DNA from 2 places in the Bacillus thuringiensis genome. Region 1 is predicted to be linked to the other one. Evidence: a T-box and tRNA genes for the amino acid it is inferred to sense, from the RefSeq annotation. Region 1 holds a T-box; the other holds one or more tRNA genes.

Region 1 (15,706 bases):
CGAATAATGCGGCTTACGAATTCTAATGTTAATGGCTCGATATATACTTTATCTGCTGTTGCAGTATCTGTCATAATTGTTGCTGGGTTAGAGTTAACAAGGATTACTTTGTAACCTTCTTCTCTAAGAGATTGACAAGCTTGTGTACCAGAGTAATCAAACTCTGCTGCTTGCCCAATTACAATTGGTCCTGATCCGATTACTAAAATTGTGTTAATGTCTAGGCGTTTTGGCATAACTCTTCCCCTTCTTTCTTGAAGTTTTCGATCATTGCTAAGAAATCTTCGAATAAATCATTTGCATCTTCTGGTCCTGCAGAAGCTTCTGGATGGTATTGTACTGTAAATGCTGGGAACTTCGTATGACAAAGACCTTCTACTGTTCCATCGTTTAAAGCAACATGTGTAATTTCAAGGTCTGTATTTTCAACTGATTCTTCTTCTACTGCGTAACCATGGTTTTGAGATGTAATTGCTACTTTTCCAGTTGCAAGATTTTTTACTGGATGATTTAAACCACGGTGACCAAATTTCAACTTACTTGTATTTGCACCTGATGCTAGAGCGAATAACTGATGTCCTAGGCAAATTCCGAATAAAGGAACTTTACCGATAATGTCTTTTAACATTTCAATTGCTTCTGGTACATCTTTCGGGTCTCCAGGTCCATTACTTAACATAATTCCATCTGGACTAAGGCGTAAAATCTCTTCTGCTGTTGTGTTGTAAGGAACTACAATTACATCACAGTCACGCTTATTTAATTCTCGTAAAATACCATGTTTCATACCGAAGTCTACTAGTACAACTCGGTGGCCACGACCTGGGCTTGGGTATGGATCTTTCGTTGATACGCGTTTTACATGATCTGTAAATACTGTCGCTTTTAATTGGCTCACAATGTACTCTACATCTGCATCCATGTTACAAAGGCGTCCGCGTAATGTACCGTATTGACGAATTTTTCTCGTTAATTTTCTCGTATCAATTCCTACTAATCCTGGGATGTTTCTTTCTTTTAAGTAATCATTTAACGAAATTTCATTACGGAAATTTGATGGGTGATCACAAATTTCGTTTACGATTAAACCATTTACAGATGGGTGAATCGATTCAAAATCGTCACGGTTAATGCCGTAGTTTCCGATTAATGGGTACGTGAATGTTACGATTTGACCGCAATATGATGGATCAGATAATGTTTCTTGATATCCAGTCATTCCTGTTGTAAATACAACCTCACCTGACTTTTCGATTTCGCCTCCGAAACCTGTTCCAATTAATACTGTTCCATCTTCTAAGATAAGTTGTCTTTTCATACTAATGCACTCTCCTTTTGCCATGCGATCTTACCACCAACGATTGTCATTACCGGCCATCCTTGGCATTTCCAACCTGCGAATGGTGTATTTTTTCCTTTTGATAAGAATGTTGTTGGATCAATCTCTTCTTCTTGTTCTAAATCAATGATTGTAATATCAGCTGCTCTACCTTCTTTTAGGCGACCTGCTTCTAAGCCGAATGTATCAGCTGGCTTTTCTGTTAAGAATTGAATTAACTGTTCTAGCGTAATAACTCCCTTTTTCACAAGGTTTGTGTATAGAAGCGGGAATGCTGTTTCAAAACCAGTAATTCCGAATGGTGCTCTTTCAATTCCTTGTGCTTTCTCTTCCGCTGTATGCGGTGCATGGTCAGTTGCAATCATATCGATTGTTCCATCTAATAAACCTTCAATTAATGCTGCATGGTCTTCTTTCCCACGAAGCGGTGGGTTCATTTTAAAATTAGGATCAGCTGATGGGATATCATCTTCACATAATACTAAGTGATGCGGTGTTACTTCTGCTGTTACTTTAATTCCAGCGCGTTTCGCATCACGGATTACACGTACAGAACCTTTCGTACTTACGTGACATACGTGATAGTGACAATCTGCTGCTTCAGCAAGCAATATATCCCTTGCAATATGTACAGATTCACATACTGATGGGATACCGTTTAATCCGTGTTTCTCAGAAAACTTCCCTTCATGTACACAACCTTTATTAATAAGCGTATTCTCTTCACAGTGCGCAACTACTGCCATATTTAATTTTGCTGCACGTTTCATAGCCGCTAACATCATGCTCGCATCTTGTACGCCTACGCCGTCATCTGTGAAAGCAAATGCTCCAAGTTCTTTTAATGTTTCGAAATCTGTCATTTCAGAACCAGCTTGACGTACTGTAATTGCTCCGTATGGTAGTACGTTAACATGAGCTTTTTCTTTAATACGTTTTTGCAAGTCTTCCATATGTTCCCTGCAATCTGGTACTGGGCGTGTATTTGGCATTGCGCAAATTGTAGTGAATCCACCTTTTGCCGCTGCTAGTGTACCTGTTTCAATTGTTTCTTTATGTTCACCACCTGGCTCACGAAGATGTACGTGTACATCTACTAATCCAGGTGCGATTAACTTTCCGTTCACATCGATTACTTCAGCATTATCTGCCGTAATATTTTCTGCTACCTTAGCGATTTTACCGTCTTGTACGAGAAGATCTGTTGCTACGATTTTTCCTTCTTCATTCATATAACGACCATTTTTAAACAAATAATTCATGTTTCATTCCTCCTAATACATTTGGTAAGGCGCGTTTTAGTACAGCCATTCTTACGTAAACTCCATTTTCCATTTGTTTAAATATGCGTGAACGCTCACACTCAACAAGTTCACTTGCAATTTCAACATCACGGTTTACTGGAGCTGGATGCATAATAATGCTTCCTTCTTTCATACGTTTTTCTCTTTCCACTGTTAATCCATGTTTCTCATGATACTCTTTCATAATGTCTGTTTCATAATGATCATGACGTTCATGTTGTACACGCAGTAACATCATTACATCCACTTCTGGAACAAGTTCATCTAATGGTTTGTATGTTCCAAATGTGTTGTCTTCATCTTTCCACTCTTCTGGACTTGCAAAGTAAATTGTTGCACCAAGCTTCGTTAATGCTTCTGCATTAGAACGTGCTACTCGGCTATGACGAACATCTCCTACTATTGCAATCTTCAAACCTTCAAATCTTCCAAACTCTTGTTGAATTGTAAGAAGGTCGAGTAGGCACTGCGTTGGGTGGTTTCCACATCCATCTCCAGCATTTAAGATCGGGATATTCACCTGATCTTTTAGTTCATCGAAGTAGCGATCTTGCTCATGGCGGATGACCACTGCTTTTGTTCCGATTGATTCCAGTGTTCTTATCGTGTCGTATAAAGTTTCTCCTTTTTGTACGCTAGATGCATCAGCTGAAAAGTTTAAAACATCTAGTCCTAATCTCTTCTCAGCAACTTCAAAGCTAAATCTCGTTCTCGTACTATTCTCAAAGAACAAGTTTGCAACAAAAGTTTGCTCTGTCGTTTTGCTCTCTTTTCCATTCGCAAAATCTTCTGCGTCCTTTAGGATTTCTGAAATTTCTACTTCCGATAATTCACTCATCGTTAACAAATGGCTCATCGTCATCCCTCATCTTTCTGATTTTTATGTTACCACTTTTGCATATTTATAACAACCTTTGTATAAAAATACCCTAGTCATGTAAGACTAGGGTGCAAGGAAGAAGCCACCCTTTTCTGTCTCACAGGACTGAATTAAAAGGTTATTATTATGAAGCAATCTGCTTAGGTTGTTTTATTTGTTTCGTTTCCGGTAGTAGTAGATTTAACAGTACACCTACAATTGCTGCTAGTGCCATTCCTTCTACTTGGAACGATTCCCCTACGTGAAGTACCGCTCCACCAATACCGATTACTAGTATTACTGATGCAATCATTAAGTTTCGTTTGTCACTTAAATCTGTTTTATCATCTACCATCATGCGTAATCCGCTTGATGCAATTACACCGAATAGTAAGATTGATACACCACCCATAACTGGTGTTGGGATCGAATGTATCAGTGCAGAAACCTTACCGATAAATCCGAACATGATTGCGAACACTGCTGAACCGATGAATAAGTATACACTGTATGCTCTCGTAATTGCTAGCACACCGATGTTTTCACCATACGTTGTATTCGGTGGTCCACCGATAAGTGATGCGATTAATGTTGCTACTCCATCACCGAAGATTGAACGGTGTAAACCTGGTTTTTCAATTAAATCTCTTTTAATAACATTTCCTAGTACAATTTGATGTCCGATATGTTCTGATATTGTTACTAGTGCAACTGGTACCATCAAGAGTACAATCTTCCATGAAAACTCTGGTGTGTATGTTACAAATGGTACTGTGAAATCTGGTACAACAAACCATTTCGCCTCAGCTACCGGCTTTAAGTCGACTAGCCCTTGGAAGTAAGCGAAGATATATCCGCCGATAATGCCAAGTAACACTGGTATGATACTGAAAAATCCTCTTCCGAATATCGAGCAGATAATTGTAATTGCTAATGTTACTAATGCTACTGAAAAGTGTGTAAAGCTATATTTGCCATCCGCACCGTTCATCGCCATGTTAACTGCTGTATGTGCTAAAGCTAGACCGATTACCATTACTACTGGACCAACTACGATTGGTGGTAGTAATTTCATAATCCACTCTGATCCTGATTTCTTAATTCCGAGTGAGATTAAGATGTACACAAGCCCTGCTAGCAAACCGCCAAGCATTGCTGCTCCCGGTCCACCTGCCGTTTTCGCTGTTATAATCGGTGCGATAAAGGCGAATGATGATCCTAGATAGGCAGGTACTTGACCTTTCGTTATAAGAAGAAACGCTAGCGTTCCTAATCCACTTGATATTAATGCTACTGATGGATTCAATCCTGTTAAAAACGGAACAAGCACTGTTGATCCAAACATCGCGAACAAATGTTGTATACTTAAAAATAACCATTTTCCCGGTTTCGGTACTTCATTAACGTCTAACACTGGCTTTTGTTCCATTGTTACATCCTCCTTCAGTTTAAATCTTTGCAATAAAAAAACTCTTTGTGCCTGTGCACAAAGAGTCCTACACTTTCGTATGCCAAATTTGACATATGAAAGCCAAGACCCTTTGGCAGCCTCACAGGACTACATTTAAAAGGGCTTTACTTATCGTATATGCTTACTCGATCTTGTTGATCTGTCTCTTGCAAATCAACTTCGATACGCTCTTCACTTGATGTTGGAATGTTTTTTCCTACATAATCAGCGCGAATTGGTAGTTCACGATGACCTCTATCAACAAGAACCGCTAGTTGGATTTGAGATGGTCTACCTAAATCCATAAGAGCATCCATTGCTGCTCGAACTGTTCTTCCTGTATATAATACGTCATCCACAAGGATAACTTTTTTCTTCGTAATATCTACAGGGATATCAGAACCTTTTACAAGTGGTTCTTTATTTTTCGATTGTAGTGTTAAATCATCACGATATAACGTAATGTCTAACTCTCCAACTTCCATTTCTTTTCCTTCAATTTGACCAATTCGTTCTGCCAAACGTTGTGCAATAAAAATTCCACGAGTTTTAATTCCGACAAGAACACAATTATCGACACCTTTATTTCGTTCCACGATTTCATGACTAATTCGTGTTAAAGCGCGGCGAATCATTTGGTCATCTAAAACGACAGCTTTCTCTTGCATGCTCTACACCTCCAAGCTTTTTTTCTTGCGTGAGAGTAATGGTATAAAAAAAGTCCTCTCAGCGTGTGCGAGAGGACTTTTGAAAAAAGGGTACAGCATACCCTAAGTATTTCAAACCGTTACCTTCTCAACCTCACGGGGCTGTGTTAAAGGATCATTATTTAACTGTTGTCAGTATCTCAGTTTTCTTATGATTTGTCAATACTATTTCCGTAAAATATTTAATGCTTCTTCAAATACTTCTGGAATCGGTGCCTCAAACTGAATATATTCACCAGTACGAGGATGATCAAAGCCTAAAATACCCGCATGAAGTGCTTGCCCATTCATATCTAACGTTTTCTTCGGACCATACTTCGGATCTCCCGCAAGTGGATAGCCAATATATTTCATATGAACACGAATCTGGTGCGTACGTCCCGTTTCTAAGCGACATTCTACAAGTGTAAAGTCTTTAAAACGATCTAACACTTGGAAGTGCGTAACAGCGTTTTTACCATTTTCATCAACTGTCATACTTTGACGCTCTTTCTTATCACGAGCAATCGGAGCATCTATCGTTCCCTTATCATGCGGAATCACACCGTGTACAATCGCTTTGTAACGTCTCGTTACTGTTTTGGCTACAAGCTGATTTACAAGCGATTCATGTGCCATATCATTCTTAGCAACCATTAATAATCCAGATGTATCTTTATCAATACGATGCACGATACCCGGACGCATTACACCGTTAATGCCTGATAGATCTGTACAATGGTGCATAAGGCCGTTTACAAGTGTACCACTTGTATGCCCTGGTGCTGGATGTACAACCATACCGCGTGGTTTATTTACAACAAGCACATCTGCATCTTCATAATAAATTTCTAAATTTAAATCCTCTGGTTGAATATCTAACTCTTCCGGCTCAGGAATCGTTACTGTAATTTCATCTTCTTCTTTTACTTTATAATTCACTTTTACTGCTTTCCCGTTTACCGTCACAACATCATCTTTAATCCATTGCTGTACTTGTGAACGTGACCATTCGTTATTTATTCCTGCAACGAATTTATCAATTCGCTCATTTTTTTGCTCTTCTGCAACTGTTACTTGTACTACTTCACTCATTCAATTACTCCTTCGCTTTCTTGCCTTCTAATAATGTTTGAATAATAATTAATACAACACCAATACATAATGCTGAATCAGCTATATTGAATACTGGATAGTTGTACGAGAAAATATACACGTGAATGAAATCCACTACTTCTTGTCTAAATACACGATCAATAAAGTTACCAATTGCCCCGCCCAAAATTAGGCCTAACGAAATACCTAGAAGCTTGTCTGTTTTCGCATACTTTTTCATATAAAATACGATAAACACTACAAAAACAACTGTAATAATGTAGAAGAACCACATTTTATTTTCTAAAATACCCCAAGCAGCGCCTCTATTTCGATGTGATGTTATGTATAATACATTGTCGATAATCGGAATACTCGTACCCAATTCCATGTTCTTTACAATTAACCACTTCGATATTTGATCGATAGCAATGACAAATAACGCTATTACATAATATATCATTTTCATTTCCCCCACAAAGACAGTGTACCTCAAAATTTTAGCATAGCTGCTACCTTTTCACAATGAACCTTTATAGAAGAATAAAATAAATTAAAAAAAGGTAATATAATATCGTTGTGCGTATTCATACATTTACCTTTTCATAGAAGAATTCATGAATCGTACGGGCAGTCGGCATTGTCTTCATTTGCTTTGTCGAAATTAATCTCCCCGTCTCTTCACAAATACCATACATGTCTATTTCCATTTTAAATAATGCGCGTTCTACATCCTTTAAATCCTCTTTTATATCATGTAATAGCAATTTTTTCTTTATCTCTTCCTTAATTTCATATCCAAGCTCTTGGCTGAACTCGACATCATATTTGTGCATTACTTCTTTAGCTAGTCTCTCTTGCAACTCTTTTCTCATCAATTGCAATTCTTCTTTTATTTCCATGTAAATTTCATTCACGTGTACATTCCTCCTAGCTGTAATGTACAGTTAGTGTGTCCGAAATTTATTTGCTTACCTCACACACATTTTTCCTTCACAGGAAAGAGCCTGAAAGTTATTTTGATATATCATCAAAATAAAAAAACTGACTGCATGAATAGCAGTCAGTTTTTTTATTATTTTACATAGTTTTCTTTAACAACTGTTGCACAACGCTCACATAATGTTTCATGTTCAGCATCTTTACCAATTGTTTCTGAAACTACCCAACAACGTTCACATGTTTCACCAGTTGCTTGAGCAACAACAACCGCTGTATGTTCATACTTCGGTGCATCTGCTGGCGCTTCTTCCATCATACCACCAAGTTTATACTCAGAAACGATGAATAATTGCTTTAAGTCTTCGCTAATAGACTCTAACATAGCTTTCATTTCTGCAGTTGGATATAGCGTAATGCTTGCATTTAATGACTTACCGATTACTTTTTCATTACGAGCTACTTCTAGTGCTTTTAACACGTCATCACGTAATGTCATAAATGCATCCCATTTTGTTTTTAATGCTTCCGCGTCATCTAATTGTACAGCTTCTGGCATATCAGTTAATTGTACACTTTCTTCTGTTACGCCTGGAATGTATGGCCATACTTCATCAGCTGTATGCGGTAAGATTGGTGTTACAAGTTTCGTTAACGCAACAAGAACATCATATAATACAGTTTGAATTGCACGACGATCTTCGTGGTTTGCACCTTCAATGTATAAAATGTCTTTTGCAAAGTCTAAGTAGAATGAGCTTAAATCAATTGTACAGAAGTTATGAATTGCATGATACACAGCAGCGAAGTCGTATGTCTCATATGCTTCTTTAACTTTTGTAATTAAGTCATTTAATTTCACTAACATGTAACGATCTACTTCACGAAGTTCAGATACAGCTACTGCATTTTCACTTGGCTTAAAGTCGTCTAAGTTTCCTAATAAGAAACGGAATGTGTTACGGATTTTACGATACACTTCTGCTACTTGTTTTAAAATATCATCTGAAATACGTACGTCAGATTGATAGTCAACAGAAGATACCCATAAGCGTAAAATATCTCCGCCTAATTGATCCATAATTTTCTTCGGTACGACGATGTTTCCAATCGACTTACTCATTTTACGCCCTTCACCATCTAGTACGAAACCGTGACTTAATACGCCTTTATATGGAGCTTTACCTGTTACAGCAACTGCTGTTGATAATGAAGAGTTAAACCAACCACGATACTGGTCAGATCCTTCTAAATATAAATCAGCTGGACGCTGTAAATCTTCGCGCTCTTCTAATACCGCTTGGTGAGAAGAACCTGAATCGAACCATACATCCATGATGTCTGTTTCTTTACGGAATTCGCCATTTGGGCTACCTAGATGTGTAAATCCTTCTGGTAATAGATCTTTCGCTTCACGCTCGAACCATACGTTTGAACCGTGTTCACGGAATAAATCTGCTACATGGTTAATTGTTTCATCCGTAATAATTGGATCACCATTCTCAGCATAGAATACCGGAATTGGCACACCCCATGCACGCTGACGAGAAATACACCAGTCACCACGGTCACGAACCATATTATGAAGACGAGTTTCTCCCCATGCTGGTACCCATTTTGTTTCCGCTACAGCTTCTATTAATTCTTTACGGAATGCTTCAATAGATGCAAACCACTGTGCTGTCGCACGGAAAATAATTGGTTTTTTCGTTCTCCAATCATGTGGGTATGAATGCGTAATGAATGTTAGTTTCAGTAAAGCGCCTACTTCTTCTAATTTTTCTGTAATTGGCTTGTTAGCTTTATCATAGAATAAGCCTTCAAATCCAGGTGCTTCATTTGTTAATACACCTTTATCATCAACTGGGCAAAGTACTTCTAATCCATACTTTTTACCAACAATGAAGTCATCTTCCCCATGTCCTGGTGCTGTATGAACACAACCTGTACCTGCATCTGTTGTTACATGATCTCCTAGCATAACTAATGAATCACGATCGTAGAATGGATGTTTTGCAACTGTGTACTCAAGTTCGCTACCTTTTACTGTCTTCACAACTTCAGCATTTTCCCACTCTAACGTTTTTGCAACTGTCTCAAACAGCTCAGAAGCAATAATATATTTCTCATCATTTACTTTTACAATGCTATATTCAAGCTCTGGGTGAACAGAAATACCTAAGTTTGCAGGTAATGTCCAAGGTGTCGTTGTCCAAATGATGTACTTTTCATCACCTTCTAATACGTTCTTTCCGTCTTTTACAGGGAATGCTACGTAAATAGATGCTGATTTTTTATCTTGGTATTCAATTTCAGCTTCTGCTAAAGCAGATTCACTCGTTGGAGACCAGTAAACTGGTTTTTGCCCTTTATAGATATAACCTTTTTTCGCCATGTCACCAAACACTTTAATTTGTTGTGCTTCATAAGCTGGCTCTAAAGTAATATATGGATTATCCCAATCTGCACGTACACCTAGACGCTTAAATTGTTCACGTTGACGTTCTACTTGTTCATATGCATACTCTGCACATAACTTACGGAACTCAGCAACTGTCATTTCTTTACGTTTTACACCTTTATTTGTTAAAGCTTGTTCAATTGGTAAACCGTGCGTATCCCATCCTGGAACATATGGCGCACTAAAACCAGTCATTGATTTATAACGAACAATAAAGTCTTTTAATACTTTATTTAATGCATGTCCCATATGAATGTCACCATTCGCATATGGAGGTCCATCATGCAATACAAATAAAGGACGACCTTTTGTATGTTCTTGTACTTTTTCGTAAATATTCATTTCAGCCCATTTTTCTTGCATTGCAGGCTCACGTTTTGGTAAATTCCCACGCATTGGGAACTCTGTTTTCGGCATCAGTAATGTATTTTTGTACTCCATGCTCAATTCCTCCTTACATGTATAAAAGAAATACTTAAAAAACGGAATAAAAAAGAGACTTTCTCATCCCAAAAAGGGACGAGAAAGTCTCCCGCGGTACCACCCTAGTAGATTTTATACATATGTATAGAATCCTCTTATATTCTTAACGCGAATACACGCCTACGCTTACTCTATTTGTTCAGCGCGGAACTCCAGGGTGATATTCCCACTATCTCCTTATCCTGAGCTTACACCATCCTCAGTTCGCTATATAAGGTTTGAAAAGGTACTTATCCCTATCTTCGTTTTTCTTAATAAATATGTTGTTTAAAATTATATGTAATAATGAGAAAAACGTCAAGCTTACACTGTTTCTTCTTTCTTCAACAGTTCATCTACTTCGTCTTCTAACTCAATTAGTTTATCCCAATCATCGTTGTTTAACATTTCAAGCTGTGTTTCTAATAACATACGGAAACGAGTTCGGAATACTTTCGCTTGTTTCTTTAGCTCTTCAATATCAAAAGCAACTTTTCTTGATTTTACTAATGCTTCGTTAATAATACGATCTGCATTCTTTTCAGCTTCACGCACAATTAATTTCGCTTCTTTTTGCGCATTACGTTTTACTTCTTCCGCTGCTTCTTGTGCAACAACGATAGATTTGTTTAACGTATCTTCAATATTAGAGAAATGATCTAACTTCCCTTCTAACTGCGCAACTTTTTCTTCTAAAGCTTTTTTCTCACGAATGACCAATTCATAATCTTTGATAATTTGATCAAGAAACTCATTTACTTGATCTTCATCATAGCCACGGAATCCGCGACCAAATTCTTTGTTATGAATATCTAATGGTGTTAACGGCACAACGCCACCTCCAAGTAGTTATCTAAATTTCCTCTTTCAATTATATCTTTTCTTCGACAAAATAGGAGGATTTCCTTCTAAAAAACCAATCATTTTAGTATACCATACAAAATTCTCCATTTGTCGCGTTTTGTTCTACCTTCTACAGAAAATAATTTGCTTCGTCCATATCCTCTAACAGAAAAAACATCTCCTGGATAACATTCATAAGAAGTTTGCTCCACTGTTTTCCAATTGACTTTTACTAAACCATTTTTTATGAAAGGTTGTACTTTCTGTCTAGATAAATGTAACATTTCAGCTAACATAACATCTAAACGAAGTGAAGAAACCGTTCCAGATTTCTCCCCCCACGTTTCATGTATCTGTAGAATTTGTTCTCCTTGCACTGACACTAAAGAGACTTTTACTTTCCCTATTGATTGTAAGTTCATCTCAATATACGATACGATTTCTTTCGCAACTACAATTTGGGCACGATTTTCTTGCAGCAAAATATCACCACATTTTTCTCTCGTTAAACCAAGTGACATAAATGTACCTAATATTTGCCTATGTTCTAGCGTATAAAACTTGGAAGGATAGTCAATTTCTAATACTTCTACTTGAAATTCTTCTTCATTTAATTCTAGATAGTCTGGATAAATGAGTGCTCTTTTACGCTCTGCATTAGGCGTTGCACCACCAAATTGCACAGCAACATCTCCTTGTCCAATTACCATAGAAACAATTTGTTGCTGTCTTGGATCAAGGAAGTCTGTTAATTTCACTTGATGGTACTCCGCCGTTCGCTTCCACTCTAGCACTTTATCTACAAAGACCTCTTCATCAGGCCTAAAATGTTCGTAAATGCTCATGTATTTAACCTCTTACTATAAGAAATAGCTGAACAAACTGAACAAACCACTTTTAGCAAGTTTTAACGCAAAAATCGCAACGAGTGGAGAAATATCAATCATACCAAGCGGCGGAATAAATCTGCGGAATGGTTCTAAATACGGTTCACAAATTCGCGCCAAGAACTCTCCAAAAGATGATTCCTTTGCACCAGGAAACCATGATAGGAGAATGTAAATAATCAGTGCCCACGAGTAAATCTCGATAGCAGAACTTAACACCATTAAAACTGTTGTCATGGCGTATTACCACCTCTTTATATTTGTTTCTTCTTCTTCACCGAATAACTCTGAAATTGCACCAACAATATCTACATTTTCAGGTGTACACATAAATGTTTTCGGTCCTATTTTTTGAATGTCCCCGCCTATAGCGTATACAGTACCACTTAAAAAGTCAACGATACGTACCGCTTGATCAGTAGACATTCTCTGCAAATTAATTACAACAGCTCGTCTACCTTTTAAGTGGTCCGCAATCCCTTGTGCTTCCGAATATGTGCGTGGTTCTAATAAAACAACTTTTGAAGATTGTTTTGCTGTTTCAATACTCACAACATTTTGCTTCGGTTGCGCTTTCGGAAACGTAACATCTTGTTGTTCTGGTGGATCTTGCTGCTTTTTCATGTCTGTTTGCTCCTTTTCATAACCATATTGAGCTGCCTCTTTTTCTTCCGGTGTATCAAAAAAGAAGTATTTTACTTTTGACCAACTCATAATAAGATTCTCCTTCCTTTTACGCTTTTCCTACTAAAATCGTTCCCAAACGAATATATGTAGCCCCTTCTTCAATTGCAATCGTGTAATCGTTGGACATTCCCATTGATAATTCTTTACATGGCGCATGTAATAACTCTAGCTCCTGCACCTCTGTTTGTAGCATACGTAATTCCTTAAAACAGCGTCTGATTTCTTCCTCTTCTTCTGTAAATGGAGCCATCGTCATTAGTCCAACCACTTCAATTTTATCGAATTCTTGCAAACTTTGAATAAAAGAAACAACCTCTTCTATTGCCAATCCTTGCTTCGATTCTTCAGATGAGGTTTTCACTTGAATAAAGCATTTCACTTTCTTATCAGCACGTTTCTGAATTTCTTTCGCCAGGGAAAGACGATCTAACGAATGTAAATAATCAATTTCATTAATAATTTCTTTTACTTTTCTCGTTTGTAATGAGCCAATAAAGTGCCAATTAACTTTTGAACCGAAATGCTCATATTTCTGTAAGAAACCTTCATTTCTATTTTCACCTAAATCGATAATTCCAGTTTCAATTACTTCGTTTGTTTTTTCAATCCCTACAGTTTTTGTAACTGCAATAAGTTTAACATCTTGCAACGAACGTCCAGCTCGAGCGCAAGATTCTTTAATAGCTTCGTTTACAATTACTAAATTTTCTTGTACTGTCACTTGCTTCCTTCCTCCTTAAAACCTATGAAACTCAACATTCTTCCTGTCTTACCTTGATCACGACGATGAGAGAAAAATAGTTGCTCTTCACAGCTTGTACAAAGAGATGACATTACAATATGCTCTTCTTTTATGCCTGCTTGTACGCATAATATACGATTAATTTCTTTTAAATTAATTGCGTACTGCCCGTCAGAAATTTTTTGATGAGGAACAGCACCGTTAATTACTTTCTGTGCTGCTGTTAATACACGATCATCCACAACATAACAACAAGATCCGATCGACGGCCCAATTGCAACATGAATTTCATCACTTGAAATACCTTCTGCATTCCACTTTTGAATCATTTCCTTTGCAATCTCTTGTACAGTGCCTTTCCATCCAGCATGCGCAAGTCCTATCATACCATGTGATGGTGCATAAAAATAGAGCGGAACACAATCCGCGTAACAAGACGTTAACAGAACATCTTCATTACTCGTATAAATGCCATCTGTTTTTGAAATGCCGTCCTCATATGAATAGACGCCACTTCCCTTTTCCTGTTGTCCTACTTTTTCAACATGATGATCATGAACTTGTTCAGAGCAAACCCAGTTTTCTAATGGTTTTTGTAACTTATTTGCTAAAATGCGTCTGTTTTCATGAACGTTCTCCACGATATCATTCACATGTAATCCTAAATTCATCGCATGAAAGGAGCCCGTACTTATCCCACCATCTTTTGTCGTAAATCCAGCAGTAATGTTTCCAAGTTCTTTCCACGCTTGTAAATACAGTATACCGTCCACATATTTAAATGGTTCTCTCATAATAAAGCGGCTCCTTTTAATTAAAATAACAGAAAAAGCATGGTACTTCCTGTCTATTTTACCATACTTTTATTTTTTCATAATCCTAACAGAAAAAAAAGAGGAATTTGTAATATTCTTTATGAAATTGTCGGTGTTTGTATTGATTCTGTTACAGTATTAACAGGATCTACTCTTACAAGTATGACATCCTCCCCAATTTTCACAATTTCCTTCCAAGGAATTACAATTTCAACATCTTTTCCAAAAATACCTAGCATACGTGTCTGTTTGGAAATAATAACAGAACAAACTTTCCCTGTGTTCATATCAATTTCAATATCTCCAATATTCCCAATCCTTTTTCCATCTGAAATATTTATAACATCCTTCATCTGTAACTCTGAAATTCGTATCACCATTTTTATCCTCTCCCTTATATGACGAATTGGAAGCTGTTTCTCATATTTACAGGAAGCCACCTATACGAAACACCATGCTAGTTTCATTATATGAACACTAATCCCCTACTATGAGCACAAACCATATTACATATAAAAAGGTCTCACCATAATTGGTGAGACCTTATCCTTGAATCGTTTTATTCATTTGTTTAATAGCTGACTTCTCTAAACGTGATACTTGCGCTTGGGAAATCCCAATTTCTTCTGCAACTTCCATCTGTGTCTTTCCTTGGAAGAAACGTTTTCTAATAATCATTTTCTCTCGATCATTTAAACGCTTCATTCCTTCTTTCAACGCTAGTTCTTCAACCCACTGCTCGTCCTTTTGTTTTTCATCACTTAACTGATCCATAACAAAGATAGGATCTCCCCCATCATTATAAATCGGTTCAAATAATGAAACTGGATCTTGAATCGCGTCTAATGCAAAAACAATTTCTTCATGAGTCACTTCAAGCACTTTTGCAATATCCATTGCTGTTGGTTCTTTTGAATTTTCTGCAATCAATTTCTCTCTAACTTGTAACGCTTTATACGCAATATCTCGTAATGATCGAGATACGCGAATCGGGTTGTTATCACGCAAATATCTGCGTATTTCCCCAATAATCATCGGCACAGCATACGTTGAAAATTTTACATTTTGGCCTAAATCAAAATTATCAATGGATTTCATAAGTCCGATGCAACCAACTTGAAATAAATCGTCAACATA
Region 2 (15,706 bases), 930 kb from region 1:
CATATTGTAGCACGTATTATTGTGAATTACTTCACAAATTATGACCTATTTGTGAACTTTTTCACATAGAGTGTAAAGTTATTAGAATAGGTGTGGAATCCATTTCAATGGAGGCGTTTTCTTTAGATTGTGAATAAAAATAGTGTGATTCGATTATTCCCTGTAACCAAATTCATTTTTTATAATCCAAATCCTAATAGTCGAAAAAGAAATCGTATTATAAGATTAAACTAACACATTATCGCCTTACAAAATGGACGTTAGTTGGCCTATATAGAATACAGTGAAATAAATCAATTAGCATATTCTTTAACACCTCCCTTTTAACCATTACCCTATATTAATAAAAAAATATCAGTTAAAATCATGCATTCTTTTCTAGTAATAAACCATCCAATATAAGTGATAGGCTACGCAAAGCTTTAGACAAATGCATCTCTGCATCTTCAGAATTCGCAATCCAACAAGCAAGGTCCACTAGTCCGCCATTTATGAATCTTGCTAATGCTTCACAATCCGTGTTTTCAATAATAGAGTCCTTCATTAGTTGCTGAAGCATCTCCGCCATCGTCACTAAACATTGTGACTGTGATGATTGATAATAACTAGTTCCTAATACTGCTGGTGCATCACGAAGTACAATTCGCTGGATCTCTGGATTAAGTGCCATTGATAAATACGCACGACAACGCCCAACAAACCCTTCCCATTTTCCTTCCGCCTCATCTGATACTTTTCCTAATTTATTATCCATTTCCATATCAATTTCTTTTACAACCGCTTCTAACAATCCTTTTTTATCACCAAAATGATGATAAATTGCACCACGTGTTAAACCGACAGATGCTGTAAAATCATCCATAGACGTGTTTACATATCCAACTGTACCAAAAGCCTCTCTTGCTGCACTTAGCAATTTTGCACGTGTTTCAATGATCATTTCTTCTCTTGTTTTTCTACCCATCTTTTCCTCCTACTTCTATTCATTCTCTTTATTCAAAATGAATCCTATTATAGTATCGTTCTCTATGTAAAAGAATAACTCCTTTTATCGTTAGCTCTCTACCCAACGATAAAACTTTCTAATTGACATACGCACCGTATGTTAATATGATATTGGCATACGGTGCGTATGTCAATTGTTTCTAGCTTACAAGATAATATAACTTCTTACCTATATCCTACATTGACTCACTGTCCCTTTTTATAGAAGGTATTAATGAAACAGAGGAGGAGTTAAAAGAATGAAGAATGTATATGTAAACGTCAAATACTTTGGTGATTATCATGTTTAATTCCTACCGCGAAATTTTCAGTGCTCCTGGTACAAAAGGATTCTCATTAGCAGGATTTATAGCTCGGATGCCTATATCAATGATGGGCATAGGTATTGTTACAATGTTATCTCAGTTACGTGGTGACTATTGGCTTGCTGGAGCTGTTGCAGCCACCTTTACATTATCATCAGCTTTACTAGCTCCTCATATTTCTCGGATGGCCGATCAATTAGGGCAATCTCGCATACTTCTTCCGACTACAGGTATCAGTGTTTTCTTTACGATCCTCTTACTCCTATGTACGAAATATGAAGCTCCTTATTGGACGCTATTTCTATCCGCCTTATGTGCAGGTTGTATGCCCAACATGTCAGCCATGGTGCGTGCACGTTGGACTAAACTATACCGTGGATCCCATAAATTGCATACAGCATTTTCCTTCGAATCGGTCGTCGACGAAATTTGCTTCATCATTGGTCCTGTATTATCTGTCAGTTTAAGTGTTATGTTCTTCCCAGAAGCGGGCCCACTTTTATCATCTGTTTTTCTTACAATTGGGGTATGCCTATTCACCATGCAAAAAAGCACAGAACCGCCTGTACACCCTCATGACATTACAAACAAAGGAACAGTGTTTAAAATCGGTTCTTTGCGAGTACTAGTATTCACACTCATCGCCATAGGTACTATATTTGGCACAATAGATGTCGTTAGTGTAGCTTTTGCTGAACATCAAGGAAACACCGTAGCTGCTAGCTTTGTACTTTCTGTCTATGCAATCGGTTCATGCCTTGCAGGTCTAATTTTCGGTACCCTTAAACTCAGTACTCCACCCTATAATCAATTTTTAATAGCAGTCACACTATCCATGATAACAATGCTGCCACTAGTTTTCGTAAACACTATTACTTGGCTAGTAGTTATTGTTTTCTTTGCAGGGTTATCTGTCGCTCCTACTATGATTATTACCATGGGACTTGTGGAAAAAATCGTACCTGAATCAAAAATAACCGAAGGAATGACTTGGGCAATTACAGGACTTGGAATTGGAGTCTCCCTAGGATCAGCGATAGCTGGTTTAGTTATTGATAACTTTGGAGCTCGGGCAGGATTTAGTGTGGCCATTATAGCCGGAGGCCTTGCCTTAACTATTGCACTTTTAGGATACAAAACTCTTCACTCCGCATATAGTCATGCTGTTATGAAACCGGATGGGCATTCAGCAGAGGGTTAAAACATATTCAAAAAATAGGATTACCTCTTCTTATGTATAAGAAGAGGTAATCCTATTTAAATTGATATAACTTTTTAAAATTTATTATTTATAATCTGTTATAGCTTCTTCTATATCTATACACAACAAAAAAGAGATAGCAGATTATGCTATCTCTTTTAGTATGACCCGTACGGGATTCGAACCCGTGTTACCGCCGTGAAAGGGCGGTGTCTTAACCACTTGACCAACGGGCCAGTTCTGGCAGAGAAGAAGGGATTCGAACCCTCGCACCGCGTTCGCGATCTACTCCCTTAGCAGGGGAGCCCCTTGAGCCACTTGGGTACTTCTCTATAATATGGCTCCGCAGGTAGGACTCGAACCTACGACCGATCGGTTAACAGCCGATAGCTCTACCACTGAGCTACTGCGGAACAATTATGGTGGGCCTAAATGGACTCGAACCATCGACCTCACGCTTATCAGGCGTGCGCTCTAACCAGCTGAGCTATAGGCCCATAATTGAAAAGCGGGTGAAGAGAATCGAACTCTCGACCAGAGCTTGGAAGGCTCTTGTTTTACCACTAAACTACACCCGCATTAAATTGAAAATGGTGAGCCATGAAGGATTCGAACCTTCGACCCTCTGATTAAAAGTCAGATGCTCTACCAACTGAGCTAATGGCTCATTTTGAAAGTGGTGCCGGCTAGAGGACTTGAACCCCCAACCTACTGATTACAAGTCAGTTGCTCTACCAATTGAGCTAAGCCGGCTTGCGACTTCAAAATGGTGGCTCGGGACGGAATCGAACCGCCGACACGAGGATTTTCAGTCCTCTGCTCTACCGACTGAGCTACCGAGCCTTATTAAAATGGCGGTCCCGACCGGGGTCGAACCGGCGATCTCCTGCGTGACAGGCAGGCATGTTAACCACTACACCACGGGACCATTTGGTTGCGGGGACAGGATTTGAACCTGCGACCTTCGGGTTATGAGCCCGACGAGCTACCGTACTGCTCCACCCCGCGATGATATAATATGTAATTTAAGAAAAAATGGAGGAGGTAGAGGGATTCGAACCCCCGCGCGACTCTCGCCGCCTGTCGGTTTTCAAGACCGATCCCTTCAGCCGAACTTGGGTATACCTCCGAGATATAAACCTTTAGTGGTGGACCTTGTAGGACTCGAACCTACGACCGGACGGTTATGAGCCGTCTGCTCTAACCAGCTGAGCTAAAGGTCCTTTATGGTAGCGGCGGAGGGGATCGAACCCCCGACCTCACGGGTATGAACCGTACGCTCTAGCCAGCTGAGCTACACCGCCATAAATGATATTAAAATAAGTGGAGCCTAGCGGGATCGAACCGCTGACCTCCTGCGTGCAAGGCAGGCGCTCTCCCAGCTGAGCTAAGGCCCCATGTTTTTGGGAATATCGGGAAGACAGGATTTGAACCTGCGACCCCCTGGTCCCAAACCAGGTGCTCTACCAAGCTGAGCCACTTCCCGTTAATAAAAGCGCGCCCGAGAGGAGTCGAACCCCTAACCTCTTGATCCGTAGTCAAACGCTCTATCCAATTGAGCTACGGGCGCATATGGTGCCGAGGGCGGGGGTCGAACCCGCACGGTGGTCACCCACCGCAGGATTTTAAGTCCTGTGCGTCTGCCTGTTCCGCCACCCCGGCATGTCATATTGAAAATTGGAGCGGAAGACGGGATTCGAACCCGCGACCCCAACCTTGGCAAGGTTGTATTCTACCACTGAACTACTTCCGCAAGACATGTTTGAGATATTTTATTAAAAGTGCGGGTGAAGGGAGTCGAACCCCCACGCCAAAGGCGCTAGATCCTAAGTCTAGTGCGTCTGCCAATTCCGCCACACCCGCATATTAATATTTTAAGAAAAAATGGGGCGACTGATGGGAATCGAACCCACGAATGCCGGAGCCACAATCCGGTGCGTTAACCACTTCGCCACAACCGCCATGATTTTCTGGTGCCGACTAGAGGACTTGAACCCCCAACCTACTGATTACAAGTCAGTTGCTCTACCAATTGAGCTAAGTCGGCTAAATGGTGGAGGATGACGGGATCGAACCGCCGACCCCCTGCTTGTAAGGCAGGTGCTCTCCCAGCTGAGCTAATCCTCCATTTGCCTGGCAACGTCCTACTCTCACAGGGACAAGGTCCCAACTACCATCGGCGCTAGAGAGCTTAACTTCCGTGTTCGGTATGGGAACGGGTGTGACCTCTCTGCCATCATTACCAGACTGTATTCATTTAAGACAAGAATTATTGTAACTCGTTTAACTTCTAAAGTCAACAAGTTTTTTTATATTCTTTCAAAACTAGATAACATTGCTTCATATTATATGGTTAAGTCCTCGATCTATTAGTATTCGTCAGCTCCACATGTCACCATGCTTCCACCTCGAACCTATCAACCTGATCATCTTTCAGGGATCTTACTAGCTTACGCTATGGGAAATCTCATCTTGAGGGGGGCTTCATGCTTAGATGCTTTCAGCACTTATCCCTTCCGCACATAGCTACCCAGCTATGCCCTTGGCAGAACAACTGGTACACCAGCGGTGCGTCCATCCCGGTCCTCTCGTACTAAGGACAGCTCCTCTCAAATTTCCTACGCCCACGACGGATAGGGACCGAACTGTCTCACGACGTTCTGAACCCAGCTCGCGTACCGCTTTAATGGGCGAACAGCCCAACCCTTGGGACCGACTACAGCCCCAGGATGCGATGAGCCGACATCGAGGTGCCAAACCTCCCCGTCGATGTGGACTCTTGGGGGAGATAAGCCTGTTATCCCCGGGGTAGCTTTTATCCGTTGAGCGATGGCCCTTCCATGCGGAACCACCGGATCACTAAGCCCGACTTTCGTCCCTGCTCGACTTGTAGGTCTCGCAGTCAAGCTCCCTTATGCCTTTGCACTCTACGAATGATTTCCAACCATTCTGAGGGAACCTTTGGGCGCCTCCGTTACACTTTAGGAGGCGACCGCCCCAGTCAAACTGCCCACCTGACACTGTCTCCCGGGTCGATAAGACCCGTAGGTTAGAATTTCAATACAGTCAGGGCGGTATCCCACCAGCGCCTCCACCGAAGCTAGCGCTCCGGTTTCAATGGCTCCCGCCTATCCTGTACAAACTGTACCAAAATTCAATATCAGGCTACAGTAAAGCTCCACGGGGTCTTTCCGTCCTGTCGCGGGTAACCTGCATCTTCACAGGTACTATAATTTCACCGAGTCTCTGGTTGAGACAGTGCCCAAATCGTTACACCTTTCGTGCGGGTCGGAACTTACCCGACAAGGAATTTCGCTACCTTAGGACCGTTATAGTTACGGCCGCCGTTTACTGGGGCTTCAGTTCAGAGCTTCGCTTACGCTAACCCCTCTCCTTAACCTTCCAGCACCGGGCAGGTGTCACCCCCTATACTTCGCCTTACGGCTTCGCAGAGAGCTGTGTTTTTGCTAAACAGTCGCTTGGGCCTATTCACTGCGGCTTTCCGTTAAGAAAGCACCCCTTCTCCCGAAGTTACGGGGTCATTTTGCCGAGTTCCTTAACCAGAGTTCTCTCGCACACCTTAGGATTCTCTCCTCGCCTACCTGTGTCGGTTTGCGGTACAGGCACCTTTTATCTCGCTAGAAGCTTTTCTTGGCAGCGGGGAATCAAAGACTTCGCTCCATAAGGAGCTTCCCCATCACAGCTCAGCCTTCACGATAAGCGGATTTGCCTACTTATCAGCCTAACTGCTTGGACGTGCACAACCAATCGCACGCTTCTTCTATCCTTCTGCGTCCCTCCATTGCTCAAACGATAAAGAGGTGGTACAGGAATATCAACCTGTTGTCCATCGCCTACGCCTGTCGGCCTCGGCTTAGGTCCTGACTAACCCTGAGCGGACGAGCCTTCCTCAGGAAACCTTAGGCATTCGGTGGACGGGATTCTCACCCGTCTTTCGCTACTCATACCGGCATTCTCACTTCTAAGCGCTCCACCAGTCCTTCCGGTCTGACTTCACTGCACTTAGAACGCTCCCCTACCACTGATACCATTGGTATCAATTCGCAGCTTCGGTGGTGTATTTAGCCCCGGTACATTTTCGGCGCAGAGTCACTCGACTAGTGAGCTATTACGCACTCTTTAAATGGTGGCTGCTTCTAAGCCAACATCCTAGTTGTCTAAGCAACTCCACATCCTTTTCCACTTAATACACACTTTGGGACCTTAGCTGGCGATCTGGGCTGTTTCCCTCTTGACTACGGATCTTATCACTCGCAGTCTGACTCCTAAGGATAAGTCATTGGCATTCGGAGTTTGACTGAATTCGGTAATCCGATGAGGACCCCTAGTTCAATCAGTGCTCTACCTCCAAGACTCTTACACTTAAGGCTAGCCCTAAAGCTATTTCGGGGAGAACCAGCTATCTCCAGGTTCGATTGGAATTTCTCCGCTACCCACACCTCATCCCCGCACTTTTCAACGTGCGTGGGTTCGGGCCTCCATTCAGTGTTACCTGAACTTCACCCTGGACATGGGTAGATCACCTGGTTTCGGGTCTACGACCACGTACTAAACGCCCTATTCAGACTCGCTTTCGCTGCGGCTCCGCCTCTTCAGCTTAACCTCGCACGGGATCGTAACTCGCCGGTTCATTCTACAAAAGGCACGCCATCACCCATTAACGGGCTCTGACTATTTGTAGGCACACGGTTTCAGGATCTCTTTCACTCCCCTTCCGGGGTGCTTTTCACCTTTCCCTCACGGTACTGGTTCACTATCGATCACTAGGGAGTATTTAGCCTTGGGAGATGGTCCTCCCAGATTCCGACGGAATTTCACGTGTTCCGCCGTACTCAGGATACATTCAAGAGAGAACGAAGTTTCGACTACGGGGTTGTTACCCTCTACGACGGACCTTTCCAGGTCGCTTCGTCTACCTCGTTCCTTTGTAACTCCGTATAGAATGTCCTACAACCCCAAGAGGCAAGCCTCTTGGTTTGGGCTATGTTCCGTTTCGCTCGCCGCTACTCAGGAAATCGCATTTGCTTTCTCTTCCTCCAGGTACTTAGATGTTTCAGTTCCCTGGGTCTGTCTTCCATACCCTATGTATTCAGGTAAGGATACCATACCATTACGTATAGTGGGTTTCCCCATTCGGAAATCTTCGGATCAAAGCTTACTTACAGCTCCCCGAAGCATATCGGCGTTAGTCCCGTCCTTCATCGACTCCTAGTGTCAAGGCATCCACCGTGCGCCCTTTCTAACTTAACCAAACTAAAAATTAAAAAAATATGAGCTACACTGTTATCTAGTTTTCAAAGAACATACATTTATATATGAGAGATAGTTCTCTCAAAACTGAACAAAACGAAACACGGAAACTTATATTGATGAACAGCGTTCATCAATTCTCCATAGAAAGGAGGTGATCCAGCCGCACCTTCCGATACGGCTACCTTGTTACGACTTCACCCCAATCATCTGTCCCACCTTAGGCGGCTGGCTCCATAAAGGTTACCCCACCGACTTCGGGTGTTACAAACTCTCGTGGTGTGACGGGCGGTGTGTACAAGGCCCGGGAACTTATTCACCGCGGCATGCTGATCCGCGATTACTAGCGATTCCAGCTTCATGTAGGCGAGTTGCAGCCTACAATCCGAACTGAGAACGGTTTTATGAGATTAGCTCCACCTCGCGGTCTTGCAGCTCTTTGTACCGTCCATTGTAGCACGTGTGTAGCCCAGGTCATAAGGGGCATGATGATTTGACGTCATCCCCACCTTCCTCCGGTTTGTCACCGGCAGTCACCTTAGAGTGCCCAACTTAATGATGGCAACTAAGATCAAGGGTTGCGCTCGTTGCGGGACTTAACCCAACATCTCACGACACGAGCTGACGACAACCATGCACCACCTGTCACTCTGCTCCCGAAGGAGAAGCCCTATCTCTAGGATTTTCAGAGGATGTCAAGACCTGGTAAGGTTCTTCGCGTTGCTTCGAATTAAACCACATGCTCCACCGCTTGTGCGGGCCCCCGTCAATTCCTTTGAGTTTCAGCCTTGCGGCCGTACTCCCCAGGCGGAGTGCTTAATGCGTTAACTTCAGCACTAAAGGGCGGAAACCCTCTAACACTTAGCACTCATCGTTTACGGCGTGGACTACCAGGGTATCTAATCCTGTTTGCTCCCCACGCTTTCGCGCCTCAGTGTCAGTTACAGACCAGAAAGTCGCCTTCGCCACTGGTGTTCCTCCATATCTCTACGCATTTCACCGCTACACATGGAATTCCACTTTCCTCTTCTGCACTCAAGTCTCCCAGTTTCCAATGACCCTCCACGGTTGAGCCGTGGGCTTTCACATCAGACTTAAGAAACCACCTGCGCGCGCTTTACGCCCAATAATTCCGGATAACGCTTGCCACCTACGTATTACCGCGGCTGCTGGCACGTAGTTAGCCGTGGCTTTCTGGTTAGGTACCGTCAAGGTGCCAGCTTATTCAACTAGCACTTGTTCTTCCCTAACAACAGAGTTTTACGACCCGAAAGCCTTCATCACTCACGCGGCGTTGCTCCGTCAGACTTTCGTCCATTGCGGAAGATTCCCTACTGCTGCCTCCCGTAGGAGTCTGGGCCGTGTCTCAGTCCCAGTGTGGCCGATCACCCTCTCAGGTCGGCTACGCATCGTTGCCTTGGTGAGCCGTTACCTCACCAACTAGCTAATGCGACGCGGGTCCATCCATAAGTGACAGCCGAAGCCGCCTTTCAATTTCGAACCATGCAGTTCAAAATATTATCCGGTATTAGCCCCGGTTTCCCGGAGTTATCCCAGTCTTATGGGCAGGTTACCCACGTGTTACTCACCCGTCCGCCGCTAACTTCATAAGAGCAAGCTCTTAATCCATTCGCTCGACTTGCATGTATTAGGCACGCCGCCAGCGTTCATCCTGAGCCAGGATCAAACTCTCCAATAAAGTTAGTTTGTCTAGCATCTAAAAATAAAAATTGACGTTTCACGTTGTTTGTTTCGTTCAGTTTTCAAAGAACTACTTGGTCGCTCATTTGCGACTTCCTTATGTTAACATCTTCGTTTTTCGATGTCAACTAAGTTTTTTAATTTCTTTTTTGTCGTTTTCTGCGTTTCCGCATCAGCGACGGTTATTAATATATCATGGTAAAAAATGAAATGCAACACCTTTTATAAACTTTTTTTAAAACTGCCCACATTTCTTTTTTAATATCATATACTTAAACGAAATATCTCTTTCATGTATGAGTAATTCCTACATATATTTTATATAAAGTTACTCTATCAAAAAACGTTTCTTTCTATAATAAACGTTTTATTCATATACCATATCATACAAGGAGGAATACATATGGACTATACCGATTTATTAATCAAACTAGGTCTCTCGGCTATTTTAGGATTTGCCATTGGTTTAGAACGCGAATTAAAACGGAAACCACTTGGTTTAAAAACGTGTTTAGTTATTTCTATTATTAGTTGCCTCCTAACGATTGTTTCTATTAAAGCAGCTTATAACTTACCACATACCGATCATATGAATATGGATCCACTTCGACTTGCCGCTCAAATTGTATCAGGAATTGGTTTTTTAGGTGCTGGCGTAATTTTAAGAAGAGGCAACGATAGCATTGCAGGGCTCACGACTGCCGCTATGATCTGGGGTGCTTCTGGTATTGGTATTGCCGTTGGAGCTGGTTTCTATATCGAGGCAATTTTCGGAATGTGTTTTCTTATGATTAGTGTCGAACTGATACCATTGACAATGAAGTTTGTAGGTCCTAGGTCATTTCGCCAACGTGATATTGCAGTGAAACTTGTTGTGCGAAATATGGACAATATCCCGGTTGTAATCGAAGAGATAAAAGAAATGGATATAAAAGTTAAAAATATGAAGCTTAAAACATTAGAAAACGGTTCTCACTATTTACATCTTAAACTGTCCATTGATCAAAAAAGACATACCGCTGATGTTTACTATGCTCTCCAACATCTTGAAAGTGTCCAACAAACTGAAGTGGAAAGTATGTAGCATAAAACAAACTCTCTTTAATTAGAGAGTTTTTCTTTTTTCTATAATGGTAACAATGAATGTAATCCTGCAAAACAAGGAGGAATTTACTATTGAAATCCCGTCCGAATTTAGTAGATACATTTCGTGATTCCATTATTTTTCGTTTAATTTGTTTTATTATTGTATTCACTGCTTTTTCTGGTTTTCTTATACATAGATTAGAACCCTCTCATTTCACTACATGGTTTGACGGAATTTGGTGGTCAATCGTTACCATTTTTACAGTTGGATATGGCGACTTTGCTCCCCATACAACGATAGGAAAACTAATAGGTATAAGTATTATTTTATTAGGAACTGGCTTTTGTTCTTATTATATGGTTCTATTCGCTACTGAGATGATCAGTAAACAATATATGAAAATTAAAGGTGAAGAAGCCGCTACCTCTAACGGTCATATGATTATCGTTGGCTGGAATGAGCGTGCAAAACATGTTGTAAAGCAAATGCATGTACTACAACCAAACCTTGATATCGTTTTAATTGATGAAACACTTTCTTTACTTCCAAAACCCTTTCATCATTTAGAATTTATAAAAGGTTGTCCGCATCACGATCAAACTTTATTAAAGGCTAATATTGAAACGGCACACACCATATTAATAACAGCGGATAAAGAAAAGAACGAAAGCTTAGCAGATACACAGTCCATTTTAAATATTTTAACTGCAAAAGGACTCAATCCAAGCATTCACTGCATCGCCGAACTACTTACTACTGAACAAATTCAAAATGCAACGAGAGCTGGCGCGTCAGAAATTATAGAAGGAAATAAATTAACGAGTTATGTATTTACCGCTTCTCTTTTATTCCCTTCTATTTCAGGTGTACTATTCTCACTTTACGATGAAATCTCTGATAATAAATTACAACTGATGGAGCTTTCTCCATCCTGCACCGGACAAACCTTTGCAAATTGTAGCTATACCCTTTTAAAACGAAACATTCTCTTACTAGGTATAAAGCGTGACGATCAATATATGATTAACCCAGTCCATACCTTCATTCTTATCGAAAGCGACATACTAATTGTTATTCACCATTAAGAAAATGTTTTTCTAGTTCCCTCATGAGCACTTTTCCAATATTGATATATTTTCTTTTCACATCTGCATCTGGATCTTTCGGTTCAGCAAATTGATCCATCCCACTCGTTCCCGCAGTTAAAGTATTCACATTATCATCTAGTTCGTCTTGATATACGTGCGAAAGAATATACGGCGTTTCAAGACGGACTACTACACCAGGAACATCTAGTTCACCATCTACTGCTGTAAACGGCACTCGTAAAAATTGATACCCATCTTCTTCATCGATTTTGTAATCGAAGCATCCTTTATCATAATCCCAATTACCACCAATACTATATCCAAGTGGTTTCATAACCTCTTCTAATTTATATAACGCATATGTACGTCCTTCTAAATTTGATTGAATCGGAATCAAGCCCATCCCTCCAAGACTTTTCCTTTAGCATACCCACTCTAGTTTGAATATACTGATGGACTTTTCGATAAAATAATAAAAAGCGACCGGATTCCGGTCGCTTTTTATTATTTTAAACGCTCTTCTAATTCTGCTTTTAATTCTTCAAATCCTGGTTTACCAAGTAAAGCAAACATGTTTTTCTTGTATGCTTCTACGCCAGGTTGATCAAATGGATTTACGCCTAATAAGTAGCCGCTCATCGCACATGCTTTTTCGAAGAAGTATACAAGGTAACCGAATGTATACTCATTTAATTCAGGAATATTTACGATTAAGTTTGGTACTCCGCCATCGCTATGTGCAAGTAATGTACCTTCATATGCTTTTGTGTTTACGAAGTCTACAGTTTCACCAGCAAGGTAGTTTAATCCGTCTAAATCGTTGTCTTCTAATTCGATTGTTAGTTCATGTGTAGATTTACCTACTTTAAGAACTGTTTCAAATAAGTCACGACGACCTTCTTGAACGTATTGACCTAATGAGTGTAAGTCAGTTGAGAAGTTTGCTGAAGATGGGAAAATACCTTTTTGATCTTTTCCTTCACTTTCACCAAATAACTGTTTCCACCACTCAGCGAAGTATTGAAGTGCTGGCTCATAGTTAACAAGCATTTCAATTGTTTTTCCTTTATTGTATAAAGCGTTACGAACTACTGCATATTGGTAAGCTGGGTTTTCTTCTAGTTCTGATGTTCCGAAGTCATCATGACCAGCAGCTGCACCTTTCATCATCTCTTCAATATTCAAGCCACTTACTGCGATTGGTAATAAACCAACTGGCGTTAATACAGAGAAACGTCCTCCAACATCATCTGGAATAACGAATGTTTCGTAACCTTCGTTATCAGCTAATGTTTTTAATGCACCACGCGCTTTATCTGTAGTTGCATAAATACGTTTGCGAGCTTCTTCTTTTCCATACTTCTCTTCTAATAACTTACGGAAAATACGGAATGCTAGTGCTGGCTCTGTTGTTGTACCTGATTTGGAAATAACGTTAATAGAGAAGTCTTTACCTTCTAATACGTCCATTAAATCTTTCATGTAAGTGGAGCTAATGTTTTGTCCAACAAATAGCACTTGTGGAGTTTTACGTTGTTCTTTAGATAGCGTGTTGTAGAAAGAATGGCTTAACATTTCGATTGCTGCGCGTGCTCCTAGGTAAGAACCACCAATACCTACAACAAGTAAAATGTCAGAGTCATTTTTAATTTTTTCTGCGCATTTTTGAATGCGAGCGAATTCTTCTTTGTCATATTGAAGCGGAAGGTCTACCCACCCAAGGAAATCGTTCCCAGCTCCAGTTTTTTCGTGGATTGCGTGATGTGTTACTTTCACTGCATCACGTAAATAAGTGATTTCATGTTCACCGATGAAGGATAACGCTTTAGAATAGTCGAACGTTACATGTGTACTCATCTTTTTCCCTCCAATTATGGATATGTATTTCTGTATTCACTTTAGCGAAACTGAAGTTGTAAATCAAGCGATTCAAACATTGTAAACGTAACCAATATATAATTTTTAGAAAAAGTTCATTTTTTGCATAAAAATTCGCATTTTTCGGTATAGATGTATATACATCCTTTTTCGAACATTTTTTATGTATAAAAACAACATAACTACCCCATTCTATAAAAGAGTTAATTAACTCATCGCTTGCTCATGCTTCACAATTAAGGGGGGCTTTTTCATGAGTACTCTGCAACGTATCGCATTAGTCTTTACTGTAATTGGCGCTGTGAACTGGGGACTAATCGGATTTTTCCAGTTTGACTTAGTAGCAGCCATTTTCGGCGGACAAAATTCAGCTCTTGCACGTATTATTTACGGCATCGTTGGTATATCTGGGCTTATCAACCTTGGTTTACTGTTTAAACCATCTGAAAATCTTGGTACGCACCCAGAAACAAACGAAATTCGATAATCAGTATGTCCTTTCACCTCCGACATACGAATATGATTGCATGCAATCATATTTGCAAATATATATCATAAGATAAAGTAAAAGAGGAACGCTCATATGCGTTCCTCTTTTACTTTGTTAACTCGGACTCTTCAATCCATTCTGCCAACTTTTCTCGCAGCGTATTAAATCCGTTTTCAGATGGGTTCGGTATAAGAATCCTTCCTTGTTTTCTTTTCGCCGCTTTTAACGATAAACTCATTTTTCTGTGCTCTTCATCAATTGAAAGTACCTTTACTTCTACTGTATCGCCGACTTTTAAAAAGTCATGAATATCCTTTACATATCCATTTGTAATTTCAGATATATGCACAAGTCCTTGTGTTTCTGCATCTAACGCTACAAATGCACCGTAATCTTGAATTCCAGTCACTTTCCCTGTTACAACCACTCCTGTTGTATATTGTTCTGACATATGAAACACTCCCATACGTTTACCATTCTCTCTACAATTATAGAGAGCAAAGCAGATATATTTATTTTAAATATCCGATTGGTTAGTACGCATTCTAGATAATGATATCTAGAATGCGTATACCTTATATTAGTAAATTATACCACTATGACAGAACTCATTCAAAATTCATGAAAAATTTCCCTTAAAGAAGTATAATTCTCCAATATTGGGATAGACTACTAACACATGGCTTTCTAGTATTCCCCCCCTTTTATGGACAAAACGTATTACGTTTTGTCCTTTTTTTATTTTCTACAAACCGTTCCATTCTCTTCATTGCTTCCATAAGTTGTTCAAGCGACGTCGCATATGAACAACGAATAAATCCTTCACCACTTTCGCCAAATACGCTACCAGGAACAACGGCCACTTTTTCTTCCAGCAATAACTGTTCTGCAAATTCCGCTGAAGATAATCCGGTTGAGGATATAGAAGGAAACACATAAAATGCTCCGCCCGGCACATGACACGTTAAGCCCATTTCATTGAAAGATGTCGTTATGAAGTTACGACGCTTCTTATAGCTATCTCTCATTCGAATTACTTCATCGTTCCCTGCGCGTAACGCCTCAAGTGCTGCAAACTGAGACATCGTCGGTGCACACATCATTGAATACTGATGGATTTTGAGCATTAATTCTGAAAATTGAACAGGAGCTGCAATCATACCGAGGCGCCATCCTGTCATCGCAAATCCCTTTGAAAATCCTGAAATTAAAATCGTATGCTCACGCATATTTTTAATACTCGCAAAACTTGTATATACTTCGTCGTATACAAGTTCTGCATAAATTTCATCAGATAATACGATTAAATTGTACTTCTCAACAATCACTGCTATTTCTTCAAGCTCGGATTTATTTAGCATTGCACCTGTCGGGTTATTTGGTGAACAAAGCAAAATTGCCTTTGTTTTCGCTGTAATAGCTGCTTCAATTTGTTCTGGTTGTACTTTAAACTCGTTTTCTAACGTAGTCGCCACAGGAACCGGAACTCCTCCAGCTAATGTCACAAGTGGTGCATAAGAAACGAAGCTCGGTTCAATAATGAGCACTTCATCATCAGGATTTATAATGGCGCGCATCGCTACATCTAACGCCTGGCTCGCTCCAACTGTAACAATGATTTCATCACTTGGATCATAAGATACTGCAAATTGTTTTTTTAGATACTTTGCTATTTCTTGA

What was found. A T-box is a leader RNA that pairs with one kind of tRNA and senses whether it is charged. The one in region 1 lies ahead of ileS2 (isoleucine--tRNA ligase), so its partner is inferred to be a tRNA-Ile.
Region 2: it encodes a tRNA-Ile, which carries the amino acid that the T-box ahead of ileS2 (isoleucine--tRNA ligase) is inferred to sense. The anticodon was not compared.

Annotation. Positions count from the first base shown of each region.
Region 1 covers NZ_CP012099.1:3,761,318-3,777,023, forward strand. Annotated here, with positions in the region: gene carB (carbamoyl-phosphate synthase large subunit) at 1-236, opposite strand, end outside; gene AC241_RS19190 (carbamoyl phosphate synthase small subunit) at 221-1,318, opposite strand; gene pyrC (dihydroorotase) at 1,315-2,601, opposite strand; gene pyrB (aspartate carbamoyltransferase) at 2,585-3,499, opposite strand; gene uraA (uracil permease) at 3,648-4,931, opposite strand; gene pyrR (bifunctional pyrimidine operon transcriptional regulator/uracil phosphoribosyltransferase) at 5,078-5,620, opposite strand; gene AC241_RS19215 (RluA family pseudouridine synthase) at 5,825-6,733, opposite strand; gene lspA (lipoprotein signal peptidase LspA) at 6,738-7,196, opposite strand; gene AC241_RS19225 (TraR/DksA C4-type zinc finger protein) at 7,321-7,650, opposite strand; gene ileS2 (isoleucine--tRNA ligase) at 7,809-10,574, opposite strand; T-box leader at 10,646-10,868, opposite strand; gene divIVA (septum site-determining protein DivIVA) at 10,920-11,426, opposite strand; gene AC241_RS19240 (YlmH family RNA-binding protein) at 11,516-12,283, opposite strand; gene AC241_RS19245 (YggT family protein) at 12,299-12,562, opposite strand; gene AC241_RS19250 (cell division protein SepF) at 12,569-13,039, opposite strand; gene AC241_RS19255 (YggS family pyridoxal phosphate-dependent enzyme) at 13,059-13,733, opposite strand; gene pgeF (peptidoglycan editing factor PgeF) at 13,730-14,548, opposite strand; gene AC241_RS19265 (YlmC/YmxH family sporulation protein) at 14,668-14,949, opposite strand; gene sigG (RNA polymerase sporulation sigma factor SigG) at 15,113-15,706, opposite strand, start outside.
Region 2 covers NZ_CP012099.1:4,687,694-4,703,399, forward strand. Annotated here, with positions in the region: gene AC241_RS24210 (TetR/AcrR family transcriptional regulator) at 365-964, opposite strand; gene AC241_RS24215 (MFS transporter) at 1,288-2,511, shown strand; tRNA gene AC241_RS24220 (tRNA-Glu) at 2,676-2,747, opposite strand; tRNA gene AC241_RS24225 (tRNA-Ser) at 2,753-2,843, opposite strand; tRNA gene AC241_RS24230 (tRNA-Asn) at 2,850-2,924, opposite strand; tRNA gene AC241_RS24235 (tRNA-Ile) at 2,932-3,008, opposite strand; tRNA gene AC241_RS24240 (tRNA-Gly) at 3,019-3,089, opposite strand; tRNA gene AC241_RS24245 (tRNA-Lys) at 3,103-3,178, opposite strand; tRNA gene AC241_RS24250 (tRNA-Thr) at 3,189-3,264, opposite strand; tRNA gene AC241_RS24255 (tRNA-Phe) at 3,279-3,354, opposite strand; tRNA gene AC241_RS24260 (tRNA-Asp) at 3,364-3,439, opposite strand; tRNA gene AC241_RS24265 (tRNA-Met) at 3,443-3,519, opposite strand; tRNA gene AC241_RS24270 (tRNA-Ser) at 3,548-3,640, opposite strand; tRNA gene AC241_RS24275 (tRNA-Ile) at 3,658-3,734, opposite strand; tRNA gene AC241_RS24280 (tRNA-Met) at 3,739-3,815, opposite strand; tRNA gene AC241_RS24285 (tRNA-Ala) at 3,836-3,908, opposite strand; tRNA gene AC241_RS24290 (tRNA-Pro) at 3,924-3,997, opposite strand; tRNA gene AC241_RS24295 (tRNA-Arg) at 4,008-4,081, opposite strand; tRNA gene AC241_RS24300 (tRNA-Leu) at 4,085-4,173, opposite strand; tRNA gene AC241_RS24305 (tRNA-Gly) at 4,190-4,264, opposite strand; tRNA gene AC241_RS24310 (tRNA-Leu) at 4,294-4,374, opposite strand; tRNA gene AC241_RS24315 (tRNA-His) at 4,397-4,472, opposite strand; tRNA gene AC241_RS24320 (tRNA-Thr) at 4,483-4,558, opposite strand; tRNA gene AC241_RS24325 (tRNA-Val) at 4,563-4,638, opposite strand; rRNA gene rrf (5S ribosomal RNA) at 4,643-4,758, opposite strand; rRNA gene AC241_RS24335 (23S ribosomal RNA) at 4,861-7,782, opposite strand; rRNA gene AC241_RS24340 (16S ribosomal RNA) at 7,930-9,481, opposite strand; gene AC241_RS24345 (MgtC/SapB family protein) at 9,887-10,567, shown strand; gene AC241_RS24350 (potassium channel family protein) at 10,660-11,655, shown strand; gene AC241_RS24355 (YugN-like family protein) at 11,642-12,055, opposite strand; gene AC241_RS24360 (glucose-6-phosphate isomerase) at 12,163-13,515, opposite strand; gene AC241_RS24370 (DUF378 domain-containing protein) at 13,790-14,023, shown strand; gene yugI (S1 domain-containing post-transcriptional regulator GSP13) at 14,133-14,477, opposite strand; gene AC241_RS24380 (aminotransferase) at 14,731-15,706, opposite strand, start outside.